Regions from separate parts of the Priestia sp. FSL W8-0524 genome, predicted to be linked through region 2. Evidence: riboswitches for the same ligand, from Rfam matches in the RefSeq annotation. Region 2 holds a riboswitch; each other region holds the start of a gene.
The links. Region 2 has a riboswitch for S-adenosylmethionine ahead of mtnW (2,3-diketo-5-methylthiopentyl-1-phosphate enolase). Riboswitches for the same ligand answer to the same signal wherever they lie in the genome.

Region 1: another riboswitch for S-adenosylmethionine. It lies ahead of NST66_RS18120 (BMP family protein); the one in region 2 lies ahead of mtnW (2,3-diketo-5-methylthiopentyl-1-phosphate enolase).
Region 3: another riboswitch for S-adenosylmethionine. It lies ahead of NST66_RS28025 (5-methyltetrahydropteroyltriglutamate--homocysteine S-methyltransferase); the one in region 2 lies ahead of mtnW (2,3-diketo-5-methylthiopentyl-1-phosphate enolase).
Region 4: another riboswitch for S-adenosylmethionine. It lies ahead of metE (5-methyltetrahydropteroyltriglutamate--homocysteine S-methyltransferase); the one in region 2 lies ahead of mtnW (2,3-diketo-5-methylthiopentyl-1-phosphate enolase).

Annotation. Positions count from the first base shown of each region.
Region 1 is NZ_JBBOUG010000001.1:3,452,725-3,456,857, forward strand. Features, by position in the region: gene NST66_RS18115 (ABC transporter ATP-binding protein) at 1-504, opposite strand, end outside; gene NST66_RS18120 (BMP family protein) at 587-1,597, opposite strand; SAM riboswitch class I at 1,673-1,779, opposite strand; gene NST66_RS18125 (hypothetical protein) at 2,132-2,281, shown strand; gene NST66_RS18130 (hypothetical protein) at 2,372-2,740, opposite strand; gene NST66_RS18135 (putative polysaccharide biosynthesis protein) at 2,754-4,133, opposite strand, start outside.
Region 2 is NZ_JBBOUG010000001.1:988,654-992,786, reverse strand. Features, by position in the region: gene NST66_RS04890 (methylthioribulose 1-phosphate dehydratase) at 1-192, opposite strand, end outside; gene NST66_RS04885 (2-hydroxy-3-keto-5-methylthiopentenyl-1-phosphate phosphatase) at 189-854, opposite strand; gene mtnW (2,3-diketo-5-methylthiopentyl-1-phosphate enolase) at 851-2,095, opposite strand; SAM riboswitch class I at 2,177-2,283, opposite strand; gene NST66_RS04875 (pyridoxal phosphate-dependent aminotransferase) at 2,414-3,586, opposite strand; gene NST66_RS04870 (carbon-nitrogen family hydrolase) at 3,699-4,133, shown strand, end outside.
Region 3 is NZ_JBBOUG010000003.1:50,272-54,404, forward strand. Features, by position in the region: gene NST66_RS28020 (catalase) at 1-1,021, shown strand, start outside; gene NST66_RS28025 (5-methyltetrahydropteroyltriglutamate--homocysteine S-methyltransferase) at 1,158-2,285, opposite strand; SAM riboswitch class I at 2,367-2,467, opposite strand; gene NST66_RS28030 (hypothetical protein) at 2,854-3,153, shown strand; gene NST66_RS28035 (hypothetical protein) at 3,166-3,375, shown strand; gene NST66_RS28040 (FtsK/SpoIIIE domain-containing protein) at 3,400-4,133, shown strand, end outside.
Region 4 is NZ_JBBOUG010000001.1:3,230,345-3,234,477, reverse strand. Features, by position in the region: gene NST66_RS16910 (hypothetical protein) at 95-265, shown strand; gene NST66_RS16905 (hypothetical protein) at 524-775, shown strand; SAM riboswitch class I at 856-966, shown strand; cobalamin riboswitch at 1,046-1,234, shown strand; gene metE (5-methyltetrahydropteroyltriglutamate--homocysteine S-methyltransferase) at 1,385-3,679, shown strand; gene NST66_RS16895 (acetate uptake transporter) at 3,822-4,133, shown strand, end outside.

The DNA of each region.
Region 1 (4,133 bases), 2.5 Mb from region 2:
GGTAGGCTCGTCTAAAACAATGATTTCTGCTCCTTGATACAGCACTTTTAAAATTTCAATCTTTTGCTGTTCTCCAATTGAGCAATGCTTTACTTTTTTATGAACATCTACTGAAATCTGATAGGTTTGGGTTAATTGCTGAACATCCTCTTTCGCTTGCCTTCTATTAAAAAAGAGACCTTTCTTTGGCTCATGCCCCAAGACAATATTTTCAGCCACTGAAAAATGAGGAAAAACCATAAAATGCTGATGCACCATGCCTATTCCGTTTTTAATCGCATCCGCAGGAGATGAAAACGAGACGGTTTTCCCATGTAGCTGAATACTTCCTGAACTCGGCTTTTCCATTCCGTAAAGCATCCTCATCAACGTTGTTTTACCAGCACCGTTTTCTCCGACCAGCGCGTGAACCTCGCCTTTTTTTAGCCTAAAAGACACGTTATCGTTTGCTAAAAATGAACCGTATTTCTTCGTTAAATTCGTTAACTGCAGCAGCTCACTCATTCCATTCATTGCTCTTTTCCCCTTTAGGTTTTTTTCAAAAATAAGAAAGAGAAGCCAGCCTTACTCGACTTCTCTTCTCAACTCACTTTGCTAACGGATCTTTTACCACTGTTTTTCCATCAATAATCGAATCTTTAATTTCTTTTAATTGATTAATCACATCTTGTCCTACAAAGTCACTAAGAGGCGTCTTGCTGTCTTGAGTCACATACGTTAACCCAACACCTTTTTCTTTTAAGCCGTATGTCACTACGCCCGATTTAAATTTGTCATTTGCGAGTGCTTCTACCGTTTCATAAGCAGCTGCATCAGATCCTTTTAACTGCGATAAAACGATATGCTCAGGATCTACTTCCGTACGGTCAATATCTTGTCCTGCCGTATAAAAACCTTTTTCTTTTGCTGCTTCAAATACACCCAAGTCGCCTACTGCTGATGCTCCGGCGATAAAATCAGCGCCTTTTGAAGCTTGTAAAATAGCAAGTTCTTTTGCTTTAGCTGGATCAGAGAAGCTTCCAACATAGTTTACTAGAAACTCTGCTTTTGGATTTGTTGATTGTAATCCTTCTTTAAAACTTACCGTCCATTTTTTTAATAATGGAATATCATCAGCTGCAACCATTCCTACTTTATTCGTTTTCGTAATCAATCCTGCCGCTGCTCCTAATAAATATGAAGCTTCTTGCTCACGAAATACAACGCTTCTTACATTTGGTAAATCGACCACTGTATCAATAATCGCAAATTGACGCTGCGGATTTTCTTGAGCTACTTTTTTCAACGCATCTTCGGATTCAAAAGAAGATGTAATAATCAAGTCATAATTTTCGGCTACCGCAGCACGCAAATTACTTTCAATGGCTGCTTGGTCCGTAGATTCAATTGTCTTTACATCAATGTTATACTTCTTCCCAGCGCGCTTTGCTCCATCATCCATTTGCTGAAAAAACGGGTTAACTCCAATCTTTTCAGGCAAAACAAGAGCAATTCGCTTCTTTCCTTTCTCTTCACTTCCACTGCTTTTTGTACTTTTTGACTGACAGCCAGTTACGAGTAGTACAAGCGCAACTGCTAAAATAAGAAATCTCTTCATTTAACTTACTCCCCCTATAATATAAAAAAAGCTCTTCCTTTATATAAAGGAAGAGCTCGTTAACCAAACGTCTCTTCCTCATCTTCAAGAACATACTGTTCTTAAGGATTTGGCACCATTCTGTCATAGACAGCGGTTGCCGGGTTTCACAGGGCCAGTCCCTCCACCTCTCTTGATAAGGAAAACAATAGCTATTTGTTTTATGTAATATAGTCAATATTAATAGTTTTTCAACAATTGTCAATATTATTTTTCTTTTTCACGCAAAAAAACTTCAAAAACAGATAGGATTATACGGTTTTAGTCTACTAAAATATAAAATAAAAGTTAAAGCCTTTACCTCACTTCTTGAATCATTCTATACTTCTTCACAAAGCACTTATACTGAATCTGTTGACGGTCAAGAGGGTTTAGTGGTAGCAAATAAGTTCTATTATACCTCTTCGGTTAATGTGTTATTAATTGAAACCACTTTACCAATAATGTTAGACTTTTCCTTAGTAATATTGTTAAGAGGTGTTAACGGTGAAATTAATGAAAGAACTATCTGGCATAGCTATTGGGCTTATTATCGCTTTAGCCGTTTCAAAAACATTTTTTGATACCCCGACCAACATTGGAATCATAGTTATTTTTATTACGAGTATGGTCGTAACAGGGATAGCAAGAGTAAAACTAAGATGAGATAATCTAACAAAAAAACACCACCTTTTATTCGCAAGGTGGTGTTTTCTTTTAATGATTTTAGTATGTAGTAATTCCAAGTGAAGGCTTTTACCCTTCTCCATCAATCATCGTATACTTCCTAGCAAAGCGCTTGTAGTAAATTTGCTCATCCTCTTGTCCATTGTTAAAAACAAGTCGGTTATGATCAATATCTTTCTCTTTTAACACATAGCCTTTTTCATCCATCAGTTGAATATATTCATCTAAATGTCCTTTTTTCACCATATAGTAAAGAACATTATCTGAATCCGTAGTCTTTGCTACATCTTGACTTCCCACTTCTAACTTGAATACGGCTGTTGCTGTTTGAATGGGACGGTAGTCTCCGAACACCTTTTCCCAGTTTAGTAGCAGCAGCGCGCTGAAGATTATGATACATCCTCCAGCGGCTACGGTTAGTACAAATCGTTTTGACACTTCTTTCTCTCCTTTACATTCTTTTTCTTCTATTTAACACAACAGATTGCCCTAAACTTGTTTTGACGCCAAGCCCTAGATACACAGCAGCACCTAAAGCTATTGAAATACAAGACGTGCTAATCGCAAGTGAAGATGCAGACAGCTTATTTTCTAGAAAATAGTGAGAAGCATAATTGCCAATAAGCACAGCGGCTGACATCACACTTACTAATAAAACAGGCGTCAACGCGGCTTTTCCTAGTGATTGAACTCGGTAAGAAATGGATTTTTCAATTAAATAAAAGTTATAGATAACCGATACACCATATCCTCCGTACGTCGCGACAACAGGTCCAATTTCTTTTAAGCTTGAAACCAACAGTACGTTTAATACTATCTTCATAACAATACCTAAGCCCAAGCCAAAAATTAATTTTTTTTGCTGATTAATTCCTTGAAGAATCGCGGCTGTTACGGTAAAAAGAGCAAATAAAATGGCAGCAGGCGCATACCATTGTAAAACAACTCCACCGATTTCAGGACTGTTTTTCGCTCCAAAGATCATCATATATACCGGCTTACCCAATAAACAAAGCCCCACCGCAGAAGGAAGAGTAAAAAACAACAGCAGCTGCAGCGTTTTTGTAATCTTTCCTTTTACTTCTCGTAAATTTCCTTGCACAAAAGAAGATGTAATACCTGGAATCAGCGACATGCTGAAGGCAGTCGCTAGCGATACCGGCACCATTACTAAAATTTGCGCTAACCCAATGACAGAGTTGATTGTTTCGGCTTTAGCTTGTCCATACCCTATTGATTGAAAAAGCATGTTAATCGTAAACGTATCAATATTTTGATAGATTGGAATAGCTAAACCAACTAATACAAACGGAACAGCGTACGTCACAAGCTCTTTGAACATTAAAGAGAACGGAACAGATTTATTATTCTTTCCGCTGTTCACTTCCTTCATAATCAGCCGCTTGCGCTTTAGATACGTCGCACCGAGAATCCCTATTCCCCCTACGCCTCCAATAAACGCTCCAAACGTACCAATTCCAACAGCTTTTGTCATCGTGCTATGAAAGAGATGAATAACAGCGTATGCTCCTGCTAAAATAAACAGTACACGCACTATTTGTTCAATAATTGTACTCAGCGCGGATGGTCCCATGGACTGGTTACCTTGAAAGTAGCCTCGTAATAGACTCATAGGCGGGATAATAATTAAAGCAAAGCTCACCATTCGAATCACGTATACCACGTCTTTTTGACTATTTCCTGAGGAATCTTTTCCGTTAATCACTAGCTCAGCGAGCAAAGGCGCCATTGTATAGAGGACTAAAAATCCTATTATGCCTGTTATCGTCATTAATAGAAGGCCTGCTTTTAATAGATCTTGCCCTGCCCT
Region 2 (4,133 bases):
ATCAACTAACAAAAAGTCTTCATTTGTGCGTTTTCTTTTATCTTTTCCACTTGCTGATACAAAGAAAGTTGTCGGATTTTGATCCACTTTAATCGCTAAGTTTCCGCTTGTACCGAAGAACCAATCGCGCTCTGCCAACTCATCTTTTATATCTGCAAGCTCGTGTAATCTTTGCTGAGCCATAATACTCATGCTTTCACCTCTTCTGTTAATTCTTGTAAATGGTGAATCACATCATAAAAAGTAGAAAAAGGACGATACGGTAGAGATAGCTCTTCGCATTTTTTAATTAAAAAGTCACGCGCAATGACAGTGTCAGCTAATTTGGCAGCCTGCAAATCTGTAATTGAATCGCCAATAACAACCGTATGATCTCTTTCATCTGCAAGATGGCGAATAATCGTTGGCTTACAGCAGCCGCAGTCATTTGTACACTGTTTATCACATGTATGAGGCCACGTAATGGAAATATGCTCACCGGAAAAATCAGATCCGTTGCAGTAGAGCATTTCTTCTGCAATTCGATTTCCCAAAAGCGGTTTTACAAAAAAGTCAATTCCTCCGCTTACAATATAAAGCGGAATATGATGCTCTTTTGTATAGGCAATAAAATCATCAAATCCATCTCGAATAGCAGACGTCTCTAAAATATAAGAAATAATATCTTCCTTTAATTCCACGGGAAGCAAGGCAAACATTTGCCCTACTCCTTCTTGAATGGAGACGCGCTGTGCTAGCACGTCGTCTTTAATACTTTCCCACTCCGGAGGAGCAAATTGTTTCATAATAGCAATAATGTTATCGCTATTTGTGATTGTTCCATCAAAGTCACAAAAGATTTTTAACGATGTCATGCTTTCACCTCTACTGTTCCCCATAGTTGCAAAGCTTTTTGCAACTCTTTTGATTCTTCCGCTTTTTCGGCTAGTGTTTGATGAGAGAGTACTCCATCTATCGCCGCACGGAATGCTTTTCCTCCTCCGATAGCGCCGTCTGGATGACCGTGAACTCCGCCTCCTGCATTAATAATGCTGTCGATTCCAAAGTCCTTCACAAGCTGCGGTACCATCCCAGGATGAATTCCTGCTGAAGGAACCGGGAAAGTCTGCTTATATTTGTACACAGGACGCGTTAATTCGTAGGCAATGCCTGTCGTATCTTCAAGAGAAAGCGCTACGCTTCCGTATGGTGATGGAAACAGTGAGAAATCTGCTCCGGCTAAGCGCAATAGTTTTCCAAGCAGTAATGAATTTGAAAAACCGTAAAACTCTGATGGCGTAAGCGCTCCGCTAACAGCTGGGTGTGCCATAATCGGCAAGTTAATTTCATCATCTTCTCGAAGTGCCTGCAGTACGTCTAACCCGTAAGCAAATACGTTGAATAAAAGAGCATCGGCTCCTAGCTCAGCTGCTTTTCTCGCTTTTTCTTTTAATTCAAACGTTCGTCCCGTTAAATTAACAGCATACAGCGTGCGGTGTCCCGTTTTTTCGTATACGTCATTCAGTACTTTTTTTCCTTCTGTAACGCGAGTTTCAAAAGGTGTTCGTTCACTATCAAACAAAATCTCGTCGTCTTTAACCAAATCCACTCCGCCAAGCGCTTGCTCACGCAGCTGAGTTGTTAAGTACGTCATGTCTCTTCCAATCACGCCTTTAAAAATACTCATCACAAGCGGACGGTCATAAACGCCTAGTTTCTCTCGTATACCTTCTATTCCAAAGCGCGGTCCTGGGAATTCAGCTAATAATTCATCAGGAAAATCCAAGTCTAATAATTTCACTTTTCCATCAAGTGATAGTTTTCCGAAAACCGTAACTAAAATAGCCGGTAAATCTCTTGAAAAGTTGGCAGTAGGATAAGCAATTTTGACAATAGCCTGCTTAACCTCTCCGCCTAAATATCCGTTAACACGTTCGCAGTCTTGAAGCTCAGTTACGGATACGACGCGCCCTTTATGCTTTTGAAGCTGCTGTTGATCTAAAAGCGGCAGATCTGTCCATGAGCCGACGGTTAGTCCTAAAGCGATTCCTTCCGCTTTTTTATGAAAATTTCCTTTATTGTCATGTAGTAAGTAGCTTGCAACGATTTCACTCATTATGCTAAAAACTCCCTTGCTGTTTAATATCGTTAATAAAAAAAAACCTCTTCTGTGATTAAGAAGAGGCTTTCGTTGCTCTTCTTATCTCTCAGCTGCTGCTGCAAGAATTAGCACCGTGCTTAACATGCGTTAAGTCGGTTGCCGGGCTTCATCGGGCTAGTCCCTCCACCTACTCTTAATAAGAAAGTTGCTATTTATTTAAATTGAATTCGTAGATTATATACTAAATAAAAAATACCGCTAGGATTTATCGGTTATTAATCTCGTTAACTTCTTACATATTAAGCCAACTCAAAAAGGATTGTCAATGCGTTTTTAAAATAAATTTAATTTTTTTATTCGAGATACAGCTTCTCTCATGCGCTCTTCATCCGTCAGCAGTCCTACGCGCACATAGCCTTCACCATATGTTCCGAAGCCTACTCCAGGTGCCACTACAACGTGGGCTTTTTCAAGAAGTAAATCTGAAAATTGTTCAGAAGTATATCCTTTAGGAACTTTTAGCCATGCAAAAAAGGAGCCCGCTGGAGATGTAACGTCCCAACCAATTTCTTGAAGCCCTTGAATAAAGGTATTGCGTCTAGATTCATAGCGCTTAACTAAATCATTCACACATTGTTGAGATTCTAACAGAGCTGCCGCTGCTGCCTCTTGAACCGCCCCAAAGAGGCTGACATACATATGATCTTGAAGAAGATTAATAGCTTCTACTACACTTTCATTTCCTACAGCAAATCCAACTCGCCATCCCGCCATGTTATACGTTTTAGAAAGAGTATAAATTTCAATTCCCGTCTCTTTTGCACCAGGAGTCTGTAAAAAGCTGATTGGCTTTTTACCATCAAATCCAATGGCTCCGTAGGCAAAGTCGTGTACCACACAAATATCGTGCTTGGCAGCAAACGCCACGGTGTCTTCAAAAAATTCTGCCGTTGCCACTGCACCGGTAGGATTATTCGGATAGTTTAAAAACATGAGCTTTGCCTGTTCTTTAGCACGTTCACCTATCTCTTCGTATACGGGCAGAAAATGATTTTCAGCCGTGAGCGGCATCACTTCCATCTTTGCTTTTGCAAGCTCTACTCCAGACCAGTAATCAGGATATCCAGGATCCGGAACCAGCACCGTATCTCCAGGGTTTAATAAGCACTGCGGGATTTCAACAAGTCCACCCTTCCCGCCAAACAAAATAGCTACTTCTTTTTCAGGATCCACATCAACGCCATATTCTCGTTTATAAAAAGTCGCAACGGCCTCTTTCAAAAACTGGTGCCCCCGAAATGGAGAATATTTATGATGCATAGGATTAGCACTTGCTTTTTGGAGTGTTTCTACAATATGTGAAGGAGTAGGCTGATCAGGATTTCCCTGCCCTAAGTTAATAACGTCGTGCCCTTGGGCCATTACTTTTCCTACCTTGCCTACAAGTGATGCAAAAAATTGTTTTGGTAAACTTTTTAATAGTTCCGATTGCTCAAATTGTTTCATCATCGCACACCTTCTCAAAAAATTCTTGAAATTCTAGTCACAAATAATATATTGTAATACTCAACTTGTAAAGTCATTTTTTTCAACTACTAAAAAAAGGACGGATGATAAAGTGAGTGTAAAAATCACGTGTTTGCAGCTTGATATTGCGTTTGGAAACCCAACTAAAAACCGAAAATATATTCAACAAAAAATGACGGAAGCTCTAAAAGAAAACCCTGACATCCTTGTGCTTCCTGAGCTATGGGATACAGCTTATGATTTGACGCGGCTAGATGAAATTGCCGATGATGAAGGACAGCAGGCCAAGCAATTAATCTCTCAATTTGCTAAAACGAACGAAGTAAATATTGTGGCAGGTTCGATCGCGAAAAAAACAGAGCAAGGCGTCACAAATACGATGTATATTTTCGACCGAAAAGGTCGTGAAGTGTCACAATACAGTAAGCTGCACTTATTTAAATTAATGGATGAGCACCTCTATCTAGAAGCAGGAACAGCAAAAAATCTTTTTACACTTGAACAGTCTTTATGCGCAGGAGTTATT
Region 3 (4,133 bases), on a different contig from region 2:
GCAGGGGTCTGGTGTAAATACCTACAAATGGGTGAATGATAAGGGAGAGGCTGTACTAGTAAAGTATCATTGGGAACCTAAGCAGGGAATTCGGAACTTAACACAAGAAGAGGCAAATACGATACAAGCCAAAAACGTGGGACATGCAACGCAGGATTTATACGAAGCAATTGAGGGTGGAGATTATCCAGAATGGGAGCTCTTCGTACAAATTATGGAGGATGGTTATCATCCAGAGCTTGATTTTGATCCCTTAGATGATACGAAACTTTGGCCGGAAGATAAGTTTCCATGGTTGGCAGTGGGCCGTATGGTTCTAGATCGTAATCCAAAGGATTTCCATGCAGAAATCGAGCAAGCCGCCTTCGGTACAGGAGTTCTTGTGGATGGAATGGACTTCTCAGACGATAAAATGCTACAAGGACGTACCTTTTCTTATTCAGATACACAGCGCTACCGTGTAGGTGCCAACTATCTAAAATTACCTGTGAATGCACCGAAAGTGCCTATTCATACGAATCAGCAGCGCGGTCAAATGGATATTCGTGACCCAAAGGAATCTGGGGATAATCCACATATTAATTATGAGCCTTCAATGCTTGGTGGCTTTCAGGAAGAAAATAAGAAAGACCGTGTTCCACATCAACCAACGTATAATGCAGCCGCAATGAGTGCACCAATTGACCGTCCTAACGATTATGGGCAGGCAGGTCACACATACCGTAGTTTTGAAGATTGGGAGCGCGATGAATTGATTAAAAATCTATCGGATGCACTTGCTATTTGTGATAAACGAATCCAAGAAACGATGATTTCTCATTTTACACAAGCTGATGAAGAATATGGTCGACGTGTGAAGGAAGGTATTGAAAAGAAACTACACGAAATGCAGGATATGAAAAATACAAGTGAGGTACCTGGTCGTAAAGCAGGTAAATCAAAATATGGACAAGGTACATTAGCTGCAAATGAAGCAACAGAAGATGCTGTAAAGAAAAGTCACGAAGTCGATCCTTATTAAGTGAATTGCTCCATTTTAAAAATAGGGAACCGACGTATGGGTATAGTATAATCTTAAGGGAATACCTTGCCTAAAACCTCATGATTTAAAAGATACCTCTCCTAATTGACAGGAGAGGTATCTTTTAAATCATTCTTTAGTTATTTGTCCAGACATCTTGAGCAATTTGAATTACGTGATTAATTTTATTCCATTGCTCTTCTTCTGTTAATTCGTTTCCTTCTTCTGTACTCGCAAAGCCACATTGAGGACTCAATGACAAGTTTTCTAGAGGAATATATTCACTTGCTTCTTGGATTCTTCGCTTAATGACTTTAGCATCTTCTAATGTAGGGAATTTAGATGTTACCAATCCTAATACAACGGTTTGATTGTTACGTGTAAAACTTTTTAATGGTTCAAAATCTCCTGAACGGTTATCATCATATTCAAGGAAAAGTCCATCTACATGTAAGTTAGCAAAGATAGCATCAGATATAGTATCGTAGCCACCACTTGTGATATACGTAGATCTAAAGTTTCCACGACAAATATGCATCGTAATGAGCATATCTTCAGGCTTTTTAGAAATAGCATCATTTAAGCAACTTACTCGATTATCGATAATGTCTTTTACATCCATACCAAGCTTCTCAACAACCGCATTGATGCGTTCTTCAGAAACGAAATCAATCCAGGACGTATCATCTAGTTGTAGATAACGGCAGCCTGCGTCGTAAAAGGCTTGAATAGCTTTTTGATAAGCAGCCACAGTATCATGATAAAATTGATCTCTGTTTCCCTTATAATATGTATCTTCTTGAATCCGAGTAAATAACATGTTTGGGCTTGGAATTGAGAATTTAGCGACTTGGCTTCCATCACCATGTCGTTCAACAGCTTCTTTTAAAAACGTGAAGTGTTCCACCATATAATGATGATCGAAGTCCACTTTACCTACTACCTTAATTGCGTTATTTTTGGTTTTTGCACCTTTGAATTGGCTGATATATTCTGTTTCAAACTGCTCCACACCTTCTAAGCCTGATAAGAAGTCCAAATGCCACCAAGAACGTCTAAATTCACCGTCCGTGATCGATTTAAGACCCAATTCAATTTGCTTCTGAACAAGCTTTTCAATTTCTTTGTCCTCTACAGATTTTAAATCAGCTTTATTAATTGTACCATTCGCATACGCTTTTCTTGCTTCTTTGAGGGGAGTTGGTCGTAAAAAACTACCTACGTGATCAGCTTTAAATGGAGCCTTCACTAATGTCTTAGTCATGGTTTTGTTTCCTTCTTTCTTTTCAAAATAAAAAACCTCTTCTTACAAATAAGAAGAGGTTAATAATCGTTATGGATTCTCTTCTTATCTTCAAGCAAATTGCTACTGGAATTGGCACAGTACTTTAACAGTCTGTTGCCGAGGCTTCCTAGGGCCAGTCCCTCCACCTCTCGAGATAAGAATATTCAATTTATTTAGCTAAAAAAAGGTTACACTTGTTTTCTTAGGTTGTCAACAAAAATTCGAAAAATCAGAAATAATACACCTCTTACCTCATTACTTCCTCATTACCTACTGTAGTAAGGATTCTTTTTTATTTTTTGAGTGGACAGGCAAGCTTACTGCAGTAGCTACATAGTATCTAAAGAATTATTACTGCGTTACCTAATCAGTAGCTAGTTCAGTATCGTTACCGCGTTAATACAAGCTTTATACGCCTAGTGAAGCCCTTCGTGGAACCTGTAAGGGAGCTGAACCGAAGAGGCGAAGGGGGCGACCGGATGTGTTGAGCTGAAATAACTGAGACATGAAAGGCGGAAAAATAAAAAGAATGAAAGTAGGTACCAACATGAGAAAAACACATGATATTGGTTTTCGAAACTTCCTCCATAAACCATCCTTTAAGCCCTCCACAAAGCCTCGTCCATTCAAGGCATATTCCTTTTTCCCATTTAGTCCACTGGCCATGCTTGACCCCACTATTCTAACCATAGGAGGCATTGTCTTAGGAATTGCTATTATTGAACGAATATTAGAACGATGGGGTGTCATCGATCTCTCTGACCAGTTTGCGAAAGTGATGCGGTTTATCTTACCTGTCACCTTTTATGGAGCCTTATTTTACTTCTTTGCAACATTTATGTTTTGAGGAGGGGTTTAGATGTTTGAGAAACTAAAATTGCGTGGAAAGCTTATTAAAGCGTTTCGTACAGCAGAAATTTATCGGGTCATAAAGCATGGGGATCGTACCTCCTATCAATTTCCTAAAATTCATCAGATCGATCACCATAATAACTATACTCGGTATGCCTTTTCTTTACTTAATGGCATTGATCCTGAACTCTTAACGAAAAAAAGATGGGCATTATGACAAGTATTAGGCAGTAATATTGAAGTGAATGGAAGCTTAAAAAACTTTAGTATTACCGTTCATCACAAAGACTTACCTACCATGCTTAAATATGATTATGAAACAATCCATCCTCACATTGAGAAGATGGAGCTGCCTGTCTGTATTGGTAAAGAAATCTATGGAAACTTCATTTCGTGGGACTTTGCGGATCTAGAAACCTTGCTAATATCGGGTGAAATTGGAGCCGGAAAAAGCAGTCTCATGCGTGTGATCCTCACAACATGGATAAAATATGCCTCTTCTGAAGACTTGCGTTTAGTGTTGGTGGATCTTAAACGAGCCGATTTGGGGCTGTTTCATGGGATTGAGCATATAGATGCGCTTTGTTTTGAGGCAAAGGATATGAGAAAACCTTTTGCTTTATTACGAGCTGAAATGTATCGAAGAGGCGATTTATTGTTAGAGCATGGCGTGACACATATAAGCAGGCTACCTTTTAAGCTGCCTCGTATCGTTGTGGTAATTGATGAAATGTCCATCGTGAAGAGAGAAACGGAGCTTGTAGAGATGATTCAACAGTTTGCGAGTCAAGGTCGTGCGTTAGGTGTTCATACGATTATTGCCATGCAGCGTCCAGATGCCGATTTGTTGAATTCAGCACTAAAAGCAAACTTACGAGTTCGGATCTCTGGAAGGCAAGCCGATGCCACGAATGCAAAGGTGGCAGGTGTACTTGGGGCAGAAGAAATCGATGCCGCAGCCAGGGGGCGTATGAA
Region 4 (4,133 bases), 2.2 Mb from region 2:
TGAAAAATGAACCATTGATCAAGATGCTTGATTAGTGGTTCATTTTTTTTATTAGGGTAAACGTAGATTTCATGTGTATAAGTCTTTCTAGCAGGTGATTGGAGAACAAGACGAAGACTCCTGCGGGAAAAGCGGAACAGGTGAGACCCCACAGGAGTGTATGCGACGAGGAGGCTCAGCGACCGCCCGCGCAAAGCGAAGTCTTGTACGGAAATCAACTGCGGTGTCACAAGCGATTCAGCTTATGTATCCCATTTGCCTTTAGATTGGATTCACTTCGTTGTGTCTCACCCTCTTTTAGAAAACCGTATGAAACCTTGTAGCAGAAGGCCGAGTCAAGCGTTATAATAGATAATGAATGATGATATATTCTCTATATTTGTCATATATTTGTATTACATATGTAATTGAAGAAAAACATTTACTTGATATACTGTTTAATGACTTAACTTTATCTTAACATTCACAGTGAAATGCCTGTTTATAGAGGCTTGGAACATACACAGCAAATGGAGGAGCTATCATGGCAAACGAAAAGATGCAAGAAGGACTTAATCGTTTTATTAAGGAAGATTTGAATGACCTTTTAGGTAGACTGTTCCCCCTAATGGACCGAGAATGTGCGGAAGAAAAGAGAATGCTTATCGAAACGGCTGTAGAGTACATCTATTCTTCAGGGTATCATCAAGGAGCAAAAGACTTGATCGAAACACATCGAAAAGATGATTACAAATTATTAAGGCAAAAATTAGCGTCAGCACCTCCTGAAAACTAATTTTGTTGAAATTTCTTTTGACAACATAAATGTAAGGTGTTAAGATGACTCTACATTCAAAATATTATAAACAATTAAAACTCTTATTGAGAGAGGCGGAGGGACTGGCCCTGTGAAGCCCGGCAACCATTTAACAATCTTGTTAAAAAGGTGCTACATCCTGCAAAGCGTACAGCTTTGAAAAATAAGAGAGGATTTCATAGATACTATGCCTCTCTATTCATAATAGAGAGGCTTTTTATTTTATGTAAAGGTGTTTTGAATGAACAATTTCATAGAAATGCATCAGGTGCTGTGTAACGAATGTACGCAGCTTAAAAGGGAAGACCGGTGAAAAGCCGGCGCGGTCCCGCCACTGTAATGGGGAGCAACTTATTAACCACTGTTTCATGTTGAAATGGGAAGGGATAGGAAGCGATGAACCTAAGTCAGGAGACCTGCCTGTTGTATGCACTTAAGCTCTACGGGATATAGAGAGGAGTGAGGAATACGTGTTGAGAAAAACAGGCTATCTCAACTTTAGTTAAGTATGCGTATCATCTCTCTTTTCATTTCGAAAAGGGAGATTTTTTAGTTTAGCGATAAAAAAATATACAGGGAGTGGAAAAAATGAGCAGTGTAAAAAGTTCAAATGTAGGTTATCCAAGAATTGGTGAAAAACGAGAATGGAAAAAAGCGCTTGAGCAGTTTTGGGCAGGAAAGCTAGAGAAAGATATCTTTCTTCAGGAAATTGAAGCTCTTCGTCTAGGACATCTGAAAAAACAGCGTGACGCAGGAATTGAATTAATTCCAGTCGGCGATTTTAGCTTATACGATCACGTGTTAGATACAGCCGCTATGTTTGGTTTGGTGCCAAAGCGCTTTGAATATAACGGAGGCCCGGTATCGCTTGAAACGTATTTTGACATCGCGCGAGGAACAAAAGGTGCGGTAGCTTCTACGATGACAAAATGGTTTAACACAAATTATCACTACATCGTACCCGAGCTTGAGGAATGTACGCCGGCACTTGTAGAAAATCGCCCGCTTCAATTTTACAAAGAAGCAAAACAAAAGCTGAATATCAAAGGCAAACCCGTTATTTTAGGTCCAGTAACATTTGTGAAGCTGTCAAAAGGATATAAAAAAAGTGAGTTTAAAAAAGTAGTTGAACAATTTGTTCCTCTTTATGCAACAATCTTAGCGGAGCTGCAGGCAGAAGGCGTGGAGTGGGTACAAATGGATGAGCCGGTTTTAGCTACAACGCTATCAAAAGAAGACCTGGCGCTCTATAAAGAAGTCTATGAAGCTTTGAAAAAAGCGGCACCGAATGTAAAAGTCATTTTGCAGACGTATTTTGACAGCGTAGATTACTATAAAGAAGTAGTTGCTCTTCCTGTTCACGGAATTGGATTGGATTTTGTACATGACCGAGGCGAAAATCTCACGGCACTTAATAAATATGGGTTTCCAACTGATAAAGTGCTGGCAGCAGGAGTGATTGACGGACGAAACATTTGGCGTGAAAACTTGGACGAACAGCTTTTAACAATCAGTGAAATTGAAGAAGCCGTATCAAAAGACCGTTTGATTCTGCAGCCTTCATCAAGTTTATTACATGTTCCTGTCACGGTGAAAAGCGAAAAAACCATTGAGCCAATTCTAAAAAACGCGCTGTCTTTTGCAGATGAAAAGCTAAAGGAAATCACGCTTTTAACAAAAGCGGTGCAGCAAGGAAAAGAAGCAATTGAAAAAGAAATAAGTGTAAGCAAACAGGCGATTCAAGCATTAAATGGATCATCTTTTCGAAATCACCAAGACGTGCAAAAAGAGCTGAAGCAGCTGCACAGCTATAAAGCAGAGCGCCAAGCGCCGTTTGACGTACGTCAACGCGTTCAGCAAGAAGCGTTTCAACTGCCGCTTCTTCCAACGACAACAATTGGAAGCTTTCCGCAAACAAAAGAAGTGCGAAAAGAGCGTCTGAAGTGGCGTAAAGGAGAGTTAAGCGATGAAGCATATGAAGCGTACATTAACGCTGAAATCAAAAAATGGATTGAAATTCAAGAAGACATCGGCTTAGATGTTCTTGTGCACGGAGAGTTTGAGCGTACCGACATGGTTGAATACTTCGGTGAAAAATTAGGAGGCTTTCAGTTTACGAAGTTTGGCTGGGTGCAATCATACGGTTCTCGCTGTGTCAAGCCGCCGCTTATTTACGGAGATGTCTCGTACGAGCAGGCGATGACGATCAAAGAAACGGTCTACGCACAGTCTCTAACCAATAAGCCTGTTAAAGGAATGCTGACGGGGCCGATTACGATTTTAAACTGGTCATTTGTGCGTGATGATATCCCGCGCTACGACGTGGCAAATCAAATTGCGCTTGCTCTTAGAAAAGAAGTGGAAGCACTTGAAAGTCAGGGCATCTCAATGATTCAAGTAGATGAACCGGCGCTGCGTGAAGGACTGCCGTTAAAACGAGAAAACTGGGAAAGCTACTTGAGCGCCGCGGTGTATGCGTTCAAATTAGCCACGGTATCGGTGCAAAACGAGACGCAAATTCACACGCATATGTGCTATTCGGAATTCGAAGAGATTATTGATGCGATCAAAGCGCTTGATGCCGACGTGATTTCCATTGAAACGTCCAAAAGCCACGGTGAATTAATTTATGCGTTTGAAAAACATACGTATAACCAGGGAATTGGACTTGGCGTATATGATATCCACAGCCCGCGCGTACCGAAGCTTGAAGAGCTGACACGAAACATTGACCGCGCTCTAAAAGTGCTTGATCCTGCATTGTTTTGGATTAATCCCGACTGCGGTCTTAAAACAAGAGGAATCAGCGAGACGGTGGAAGCTTTAAAAGTGATGGTTGAGTCTGCAAAACAAACAAGAAAAAATTTATTACAAAACGCTTAATAACAAGAAAGTCAAGACCAAGCAGTGTAAACGCTACACTGCTTGGTCTTATGGGTTTTTTAAAGGCCAAAAATATCCATTGACACTTCCCGTAGATTTTTGTATCTTTTTAAAGGTGTTTTTAAAATCAGGGAGGTACAACATGAGTAACAACAGCACGCAGCACGTTAAAATTGTAACAGCGGATCCATCAGCGCTAGGCCTATTCGGACTTGCCATGGTGACACTTGTTGCATCGTTTCAAAAGCTTGGGGTAACCGATGGTGTTTCATTGGTATTGCCATGGGCAATTTTTTTAGGCGGGATAGGACAGCTAATTGCGTCTATGCAAGATTTCAAACATAATAATACCTTCGGCGCAACTGCTTTTGGTGCCTTCGGTTTATTTTGGCTAGGTGTAGCTATGACATGGCTTATTCAGCTTGGCGCATTTGGGGAAGCGCTCGCAAAAGAA